Regions from separate parts of the Roseibium porphyridii genome, predicted to be linked through region 1. Evidence: predicted binding sites of a transcription regulator. Region 1 holds the regulator's gene; each other region holds the start of a gene.

The links. The regulator LexA, encoded in region 1, represses DNA repair genes until DNA is damaged. The targets are predictions, from matches to a motif close to TGTTCNNNNTGTGTTCNG.
Region 2: K1718_RS22500 (PA0069 family radical SAM protein) is a predicted target of LexA. The motif match lies at 1,567-1,584, and genes of this name have one in related genera.
Region 3: K1718_RS08590 (ribonuclease T2 family protein) is a predicted target of LexA. The motif match lies at 1,543-1,560, and genes of this name have one in related genera.

Annotation. Positions count from the first base shown of each region.
Region 1 covers NZ_CP120863.1:3,116,502-3,119,781, reverse strand. The annotation lists gene K1718_RS14610 (acyl-CoA synthetase) at 1-492, shown strand, start outside; gene K1718_RS14605 (PPC domain-containing DNA-binding protein) at 489-1,358, shown strand; gene lexA (transcriptional repressor LexA) at 1,515-2,234, shown strand; gene K1718_RS14595 (ComEC/Rec2 family competence protein) at 2,259-3,280, opposite strand, start outside.
Region 2 covers NZ_CP120863.1:4,900,174-4,903,453, forward strand. The annotation lists gene K1718_RS22490 (2-keto-4-pentenoate hydratase) at 1-345, opposite strand, end outside; gene K1718_RS22495 (glycosyltransferase) at 802-1,494, opposite strand; gene K1718_RS22500 (PA0069 family radical SAM protein) at 1,606-2,739, shown strand; gene K1718_RS22505 (ribonuclease HII) at 2,785-3,280, shown strand, end outside.
Region 3 covers NZ_CP120863.1:1,857,234-1,860,513, reverse strand. The annotation lists gene K1718_RS08600 (50S ribosomal protein L25/general stress protein Ctc) at 1-531, shown strand, start outside; gene pth (aminoacyl-tRNA hydrolase) at 672-1,415, shown strand; gene K1718_RS08590 (ribonuclease T2 family protein) at 1,602-2,621, shown strand; gene ychF (redox-regulated ATPase YchF) at 2,735-3,280, shown strand, end outside.

The DNA of each region.
Region 1 (3,280 bases):
ATGTTGCCACCCGGAGAAACTGGCGAAGTCTGCGTCATCGGGGCAGCAGTCTGCGCTGGTTATCTAGAAGACGATGCCGCCAACCACAGCTCGTTTCGGCATGGGTGGTTTCGGACCGGGGATATCGGCCATATGGACAAAGACCGGTATCTCTATCTGACCGGCCGCGCATCGGACATGTATATTTCAGGCGGGTCAAACGTGTACCCGAAGGAAGTTGAAGAAGTGCTGTTGACGCACCCTTCCTTGTCTGAGGTTGCAATTCTTGGCGTACCTGATCCTCAATGGGGAGAAGTCGGACTGGCGGTGTGCGTGGCATCAACGAAAGCTGAACCAGACACGGCAGAATTGAGCGCCTTTCTTGCCGGAAAGGTCGCCCGATACAAGATGCCTCATCGATACTTGTTCATTGAATCAATGCCGACCAGTGCCTACGGCAAGATCACAAAAAAACTTGTTCGCGAGTTTTTGAGCGAAAAAGGTTTGACATGAGACGCGACGCGCCCCGGACACTTGATGATATCAAGCACCCTGGACCAAAAGCTTCTCAACGCAGACCATGGCTCCCATGCCATGCCGAACCGGTTGCACTCACCCTGACCAATGGCGGAAGTCTGCTGCGGGAGCTTGGCCAATGGATTGACGCGTCAGGCTATCAATCCGCCGTGCTTGACCTCAGCGGCTTGGCGCTAAACGCATTTGACTACGTCATGCCTGATTGCGCGTTCGATGATCGGCACGCCGCCTGGTATAGCGACACCCGAGTTTCAGAAGGGGCAACACTTGTCGAAGCCGTTGCTATTCTTGGTCGCAGGGACGGCCAATGGTTTGCGCACATTCACGCCTATTGGCAGGAAAATGGAAACGCTCATCTCGGACACCTGCTCCCGCAAAGCGTATCGCTTGCGGGAAATTCGGACCTGACCGGCTTTGGCTTAATTGGAGCTGGGTTCGAGGCCGAATACGATCCTGAAACAGAGTTTACGCTGTTCCGGGTAAAGCCATCTCAGAGCACCGACACGCACGCCCCACCAACCAACGCTCTGATCACGACCTTGGCACCTTTTGAGGATCTTCACGACAGTATTTGCGGCCTCGCATCGAAGATTGAGGCCAACACCTTCAAGGTTGTTGGTCTGGGCAGTCTCGCAGGTGCAGAATTCAGATCGTCGCCACCCATGAAAGGCCTCATCTCTGAAATCCTGTTGCGCTCAGGAAGTGGGCGCCAACTCCATGACGGCCAACAGGTTCAGATACGCGCCGTCGACCTCAACGGAAATCTCCATCAAGGTGCCTTGCAACCCGGTAAATGCCCGACCCTCGTAACATGTGAATTGCTGCTAATTTCCGCGGACTGAGCCCAATCCCCAAGATGCAAGCTGCTCCTGCTCTCTTTTGGCCAGGGTCAACGGCAACAGAACAGTAAGAGAACATTTACTCTTGCAGAACACAATAGGAACAGCTAGAGTGTTCTCGATTTGTACCAGCCCGATTCTTGGTCAGGGGTAACCGTTATGTTGACGCGCAAGCAGTACGAACTGCTCATGTTCATTCATGAAAGACTGAAGGAAACTGGCGTCCCACCGTCCTTCGATGAAATGAAGGACGCTCTGGACCTGCGTTCCAAGTCTGGTATCCATCGGCTCATTACGGCCCTTGAGGAACGCGGCTTTATTCGTCGCTTGCCAAACAGGGCGCGTGCAATGGAAGTCGTCCGCCTTCCCGACTCAATTGCTCCTGGCCTGGGGGCTCCACGACCACGTGGAAGTTTCTCACCCGAAGTCATCGAGGGCTCATTGGGCAAGGATGTAGCTTCCAAGTCTCCCCCATCCTCATCTGTCCCCGATGCTGCCGGCGCAGAAATCCCGGTAATGGGTCGGATCGCAGCTGGTGTTCCGATCGAGGCAATTCAGACCCACAGTCATTCAATTACCGTCCCACAGGAACTCCTCGGCAAGGGAGAACACTACGCGCTGGAAGTGCGCGGTGACTCCATGATTGAAGCCGGCATTCTTGATGGGGACACGGTCCTTATCCGTCGGACAGATTCAGCTGACAGTGGCGACATAGTCGTTGCTCTGGTGGACGATGAGGAAGCAACACTGAAACGGCTTCGCAAAAAAGGTGCGTCCATTGCGCTCGAAGCTGCAAATCCAGCCTATGAAACACGCATTTTCGGACCGGGGCGTGTTCGTGTTCAAGGGCGTCTTGTTGCTTTGTTTCGCCAGTACTAGATCAGCAGGTCGTTCCTAACGGATTCACTTGCTTTTTGATGTCAGAATTGCGCGCGTCATTTCTCCCGGATGGTGCCAGGGTCTCGGCGTCTCTGGTATAGCGAAACGTATTTTAGAGATGACTGTGGTGACGGTTTGAGCGCCAAATTTGCCGAGCTCGTCGTTTTTTTGACGACCAGTTTCAGTGATAAGCTTCTGTCCTCTTGGCACAGTATCGGCGCCCGCGTTTGGCTGCACTGACAGCCAGATGGACACCGCCCCTCGCCTGCTTCTCGTTTCTGCATCAATGACAATCGCTGCAGGGCAATCATCTGGAACGATTAGATCGGTCACGATCAAATCGGCGAATTGACAATCCTGATACAGAGCTTCCGTTTGTCTGGGGAACGCTATTGAAACAGACGTTTCGGCGCGTTGACCGTTTACGAACATAAGAACTGGTGCATGTGCTTTGATCACACATCCAGCCTGATCACAGCTCCGTTGAGACGATTTCATCTTGCGCGATTTAATCGTGGCATTGAATACTCCTTCCTTCTGAAGCCAGAGCTCTGACGCAAAAGAAGAACGGGTGCTTGATAAGTTCAGCTGACCGTTGTCGTCGCGAGCTGCAACTCGCGAACCGGAGGATGCGATTTGAACATCAGGGGGTCGTGACTGGAAAATTAAGAGCATTGCAACGACACATGGCACTGCCGACAGCAAGCGCAAACGTCCGGGCACCAGAAGAACCAGAAATAGCGCACTCATCAAAAACAAAGTAGGCAACGCAGAGAGGTTACCGATGGTCCCGGTATCACCTCCCAAAGCTGCAGTAAATTCGGAAATGTCCAGCAACCAGGAAATGCCAAGAGACATTATGGCGAGGGGCAACGCGGCCAGTCCGAATGGCATCAAGATGAGTGCCAGAACCCCCATTGGCATCACCAGCAACGAAAAAACAGGCATTCCAAGCATGTTGCCAACGACACCATAGGGAGCAATCCGGCCAAAATGATGCGCACCGACAATCCCAGTTGCAAGACCGGCGACGACAGCCGTAACGA
Region 2 (3,280 bases), 1.8 Mb from region 1:
GAATACAATCTCGGGCTCAAGCCGCGGCTCGGGCAATTTCGGCAATCTGTGCGAGCCTTCACCGATATCATGCAGGGTCGTATCCCACACCGGCCCCCACATCGGTCCCGTGACGTCGTAGAGCGGCCAGATCGTCCGGTTCGTGAAACCGATCTTGCGGCCCACCCTCCGCTCGCCCCGGGCCTCGCGCAGTGCGGTGACCCTGTGGGCGATGGAATACGCCGATTCGGCGTCGAAAGCCGGGTCGCGATCGGTGATTGGCGCAATTTGGTTGCCCGTGTCATAGGCCTCAAGCAGTTCGGCGGCATAGGCCTCAATCGCGGCATCTTCCATCGTATCCGACATCTAAATAACTCCTCGCAGTGTCCCTGCAAGACAGTCGCCGCTCTGGCCGCCCATTACAACTGCGAGGCGACCATGCATTTGTCGCTTGAGGCTCCCGGGCCTTGACGGCACTCCATTCCAATAACCGCAAAAAGCCGCGAGTTGGACGATCACGTAGTTCAACCTACCGTCCGTTATTGCCGTTTTCCGGCTCACTAGCAGACTGTCTCCTCCTCCCGGCCCGAAGGCGGACATCAGCTACGTTTCATTTTTGAGTATTCGGCCCAGGACACAGTCCCAAGGAACAATGCGCTCAGGTCCCTAGGACCTGGATTGCGTTCAAGGTGCGACGGCCAGAGAAACCCGGATGGTTCCTGGCAGCTGAAAATTAGATGACAAACCCGCTCTGGAGTATCTGACCAATTCAGGGAATGTTTTGTTATTTCAGTTCGCCGCCTAAATCGCCGCTGCCTGCCACTAACCGTGGAGTTTTATCGCGACCCTTGCCGGAATGCGCAGGATTCCGACGCAGAAGCGGGCGAGCGACTGGCGCAGGCCCGCAATGAGACCTTCCTGCTGCGGTTCGCCGGATGTGACCGCGGCAGCCCTTAAAAACACCATTCGGCCACGACCGATACGTTTTGCAATGTCGAGATCTTCCAGCTGCGGCAAAGGCCTGTGTCCACCGAGTTTTTGGTAGAACTGGCGTGAAATCAGCAGCCCCTGATTTCCGTAAGGCATACCGAGAAGCTGGGAGCGGAACGCTGCGACGGATTCGCCAAGACGAGCACCTGGCCCGAATGCTTCGTATCGCAGTCGGAAACTGGCTGCAGTGCGGGGTCCGTTAGGTGCGTGGGCTGCTCGCTCGACAAACGCCTGTGCTTCATGGTGCCAACCGCTTTCAAGCAGCGTTTCCGGTTGCAGGAACAGCAACCAGTCGCCTCTTTTGGCGATCTCAGCACCCAGTGCGAGGCGTTCAGCCTTTGATTTCTTCAAGACCGCCCAATGACAACCGGCTGCGTCCGCAACCTGGCCAGTATTGTCCGATGAGCCTCCGTCCACGACCACGACTTCGCGCACGACGCCTTCCGCGGCTGCGGGCACCAGCGCCGAGAGGGCATGAACCAACTCGGTTTCGGAATTGTATGTCGGAATAATGACGCTAATCATGTTCCGAAGTTCTACAGGATTTTTTTTCAAAGTGCGAGTGAATGGGCTTGAGAACGCCCGGAAATTGGCTAATGTTCCTATTATGTTCTCGTTTACTCGCCAGATACGCTCATGAGCGCGCCCTTGCAATTCGCTGCAGCGCAGCATGAGGCAGACAATACCGAAGACAGCGCTCCTCGGTTGACTGAAGACAGACGAAGGGGCCGGGGCTCAGCCCTTAATAAATCCGGTCGGTTCGAACCGCTATCCTACGAAGGCTTTGATGATGGTTGGGATAGTCTTGAGGATTTGCCCCCATTGAAGACCGAGGTACAGGAAGAGCGAGCACGAACGATCATAACGCGCAATTCTTCGCCCGATCTCTCCTTTGACCGTTCGATCAACCCTTATCGCGGTTGCGAGCATGGCTGTGTCTACTGTTTTGCACGACCAAGCCACGCCTATATGGGACTGTCTCCAGGGCTGGATTTTGAAACCCGTCTCTTTGCAAAGCCCAATGCCGCACAGCTTCTAGAAAGGGAATTGTCAAAACCGGGCTACATTCCCCGCGTGATTGCCATCGGCACGAACACCGACCCTTATCAACCGCTGGAACGCGGATACAAGTTGATGCGAGAAATCCTGGAGGTTCTCGACAATTGCTCTCACCCGGTCGCGATTGTCACAAAGTCAGCCCTCGTGACCAGGGACATTGACATCCTCGCGCGTATGGCCGAGCGCAATCTGGTCAAGGTCGCGCTGTCCGTAACCACGCTGGACAAGAAACTGTGCCGTGCCATGGAACCCCGAGCGTCCGCACCACACAAACGTCTTGGCGCAATCAAAGCCCTGAACGAAGCTGGTGTCCCTGCCCTGGTTATGATGGCTCCCATCATCCCAGCTCTCACCGACAGCGAGATTGAAAGCATACTGGAAGCTGCTACCGAACATGGTGCGCAGGAAGCCGCTTATGTTCTTTTGCGGCTCCCCCTTGAAGTCTCTGAACTCTTCCGTGACTGGCTGCTTAGACATTGCCCTGATCGGTACAGGCACGTCATGAACCTCATCAGGTCAATGCGTGGCGGCAAGGACTACGATGCCAGATGGGGAGACCGCATGAGAGGACGAGGTCCCTATGCAGTTCAGATTTCCAAACGCTATTCTCTTGCCGCGAAACGTCTGGGCCTCAGCCTGCGCAGGAAGAAACTGAACCTGGACGACTTCAGACAACCTCAAAAAGGTGGTGTGCAACTGGATCTCTTTTGAGATCGCGGCTTGAAGTGATTTCTTGCAAACGGCAGGTTGATCGACATGACTGGCACCCCGTCCTTGTTCGATCTTGCTTTTCCCGATCGCCCGGATCTGTCTCTTGAGCGCAAATACGCTGCAGAATTCAACGGGCTATTGTGCGGTGTTGACGAAGCTGGACGCGGGCCATGGGCGGGACCGGTCGTCACCGCTGCAGTCGTTCTGGATTACGAGCGCGTACCGGATGGGCTGGACGATTCCAAGAAGCTCTCCGAGGCCAGACGCGAAGCATTGTATCTGGACATTGTTTCGAGCGCCTGGATTTGTGTCGCCAGCGCGTCTCCAGCGACGATTGACCGTCTCAACATCCGCACGGCGACGCTTTCCGCAATGGTTAGAGCCATCAACGGACTGCCGAAAGTCTCCAACTATGTCTTGATTGACGGCAGGGATATTCCACCCGGCCTGTCGCAACCGGGTCAGGCGTTGATCAAGGGAGATGGCCGCTGCCTTTGTGTCGCTGCTGCGTCCATTGTTGCCAAGGTTACGCGGGACCGAA
Region 3 (3,280 bases), 1.3 Mb from region 1:
GACAAGAAACCGGCACTGCCGATCACCATTCCGGTAAAAGAAACAACCATTACCCTGCACAAGGGTGGCTTTACCGCGCAGATCGGCACGATCAACATCGACGGTGAAAAGCATCAGGTTATCGCCAAGGACTATCAGCTGCACCCGGTGCGTGATGACGTCCTGCATGTCGACTTCCTGCGTGTTGCCAAAGGTGCGACCCTCACGGTCGAAATTCCGGTCCAGTTCATCAATGAAGAAGACTGCCCGGGCCTGAAAAAAGGCGGCGTCTTGAACATCGTCCGTCACACGGTCGAAATGAACGTGCCTGCAGACAGCATTCCTGAAGCTCTGGTTTTGGATCTTGCCAAAGCTGAGCCGGGCGACAGCCTGCACATCTCCGCAGTTGATCTGCCGGAAGGCGCTGAGCCGACCATCACCGACCGCGACTTCACCATCGCAACGATTGCGGCTCCGGCCGGCATGAAAGAAACCGACGAAGGTGAAGAAGCAGAAGGCGCTGAAGAGGGCGAAGAAGAAGCAAGCGAATAAGCTTCACTTCTGTTACAACAATAAGGAGGCGGTCACCGCCTTCTGCCCCGGCGCTCCATCACGGAGCAAATTCGGGGACGACTTCAAAGCAGCCGGTTGGGCTGCTTTTTCGTTTCAACAACGGACGTGAAAGGCACATTATGAAGCTGATCGTCGGTCTCGGTAATCCAGGTGCGAAATACGCAGGAAACCGGCACAACATCGGTTTCATGGCCGTGGACGAAATTCACCGCAGCCATTCGGCTTTTCAGCCCTGGCGCGCCCGGTTTCAGGGTCAGGTTTCCGAAGGACGCCTCGGAACAGACAAGGCTCTCCTGTTAAAACCTTCAACCTACATGAACGAAAGCGGCCGGTCGGTGGGTGAAGCCATGCGCTTCTATAAGCTTCAACCCGAAGACATCGTCGTTCTCTACGATGAGCTCGACTTGCCGCCTGCCAAATTCCGCATGAAAAAAGGCGGTGGTCACGGTGGTCACAATGGATTGCGTTCCATCTCCGCGCATATCGGGCCGGACTACCGGCGTCTTCGTCTCGGCATCGGACACCCCGGCGACAAGAAGCTGGTATCGAACTATGTTCTTGGTGACTTTGCAAAGGCGGATCAGGACTGGCTGGAACCACTTCTTGAGGAAATAGCGAACCATGCCGATCTGCTCGCAACCGGGCAGGACAGTCAATTTGCCAACAAACTGACGCTTTCACTGGAACCGCAAAAAGCACAGCGCAAGGGCAAACCTGAAGTAGTGGGCGAGCGCCCTGGCAGGCCTGCGGCAAAACCAAAGGGGCAAAGCCACATTCGGCAGGCCCGTCAGCCTAAGCCAACGGCCATGCCCAAATCCGGGCCGATGGCAGACATGCTGAAAAAACTGTTCCGTGGCGACTGACCCCAGCTCCAGCGAATACAGTAAATTGGCTGCTGTTACGCCGGAACCAAGCAAAGCACAAACAGGATCCGCAGCTCTCGTCATAAGAACGACATGGTGACACGGCAAGGATTAGGTCGTTCCCCCCGAGAAGACACCAGGAGCATTTGTTCGCGGTGTCCGTCCAGTGGTTCTGGGAGGTAGGCAATGCGTTTTCTTATTGCATTGATCGCAGGCAGCTTTTTGGTGACGACACCGGCATCGGCGTTCAAGAAATTGGAAGGCTATTTCATCGCCTTCGAAACCTGCGAAGCCTATCACAGCAAAAACAGGCAGACCAATCCGGGCAGCATCACCACCTCACCCAATATGGCCTATAAGATGCTCGGGTTGAACAAGGAAGGTGGAGACTATTTCCAGGTTCAGATGGACAACGCTCCCGTATCAACCGCTCGATGGGTCAGTGCGGACTGCGGCATTCACGTGGTCAAGGCCGATACCCGGACAGGTGGCACTGGAACAGGCGGTTCCGATGATGTCATCGAGCAGGAAGGCACAGAGTCCGTCGACAACCTTCTGACCCTCTCCTGGCAGCCAGCGTTTTGTGAATTCCGACCCGGCAAGAAGGAATGCCGTGACCTGAACGATGGCCTTCTTCCGCACACGACCCGCCAGCTCTCCATCCATGGCCTGTGGCCGCAGCCAAAGGACAACATTTACTGCGGAGTGCCGACCAGCATCATAGACCTGGACAAGCCCGATACCTGGGATCGTCTCCCTGCTCCGGCGATCGACACCGAAACCGCCGATGCCTTGCAAGCTGCCATGCCAGGATATGCCAGTTTCCTGCACCATCATGAATGGATAAAACACGGCACCTGTTTCCTGGGCGAAGGTGGCGCTGATGAGTATTATGATGACACGCTTTACCTGACTGAACTCGTCAATCAATCCGCTGTCGGGGACTTGTTCTTCAACAATGTCGGTGCCGAAATCACAGGGGCCGATATCCGCGCAGCCTTTGACACATCTTTCGGCCAAGGCACAGGAGACAGAGTTCTGATCAAGTGCACCAGTGACGGCAGCCGTACCTTGATCAACGAGATCTGGCTCGGCATGAAAGGCAAGATAACTCAGGAAAGCGACCTGGGTGAGTTGATGCGGGCGGCCGATACCGTCGCAATGGGGTGCAACCGTGGCATCATCGACAGGACGGGTCTGCAATAACGCAACGGTTCAGCCTTCCGTGTCTGAACTCGTCGCTCAAAGTCTTGACCTGCCGTCAAGGCTCGGGCATGTAGCCCGGCAACAGTTTCAGACCAAACCGAAAGCGAACTCCCATGGGTTTCCAGTGCGGCATTGTCGGACTGCCGAATGTCGGCAAGTCCACGCTCTTCAACGCGCTCACGAAAACAGCCGCGGCCCAGGCCGCCAACTATCCCTTCTGCACGATCGAGCCGAATACGGGTGAAGTTGCCGTTCCTGACCCGCGCCTTTATGCGATCCGCGATATTGCGGCTTCGAAGGAAGTCATCCCGACCCGAATTACTTTCGTCGACATTGCCGGTCTGGTGCGCGGAGCTTCCAAGGGTGAAGGTCTTGGCAACCAGTTTCTGGCCAACATTCGCGAAGTCGATGCCATCGCTCATGTGCTGCGGTGCTTTGAAGATGATGACATCACCCATGTCGACGGTGCGATTGATCCGCTTGCGGATGCCGAAACGGTAGAAACCGAGCTCATGGTCGCGGATATGGAAAGCCTTGAGCGCCGTATCGCCCCTTTGAAGAAAAAAGCGACGGGCGGCGACAAGGAAGCAAAAGTCGTATTGCCGATCATGGAGGCAGCCCTTGCCTTGTTGCAGGACGGCAAACCGGCGCGCATGCTG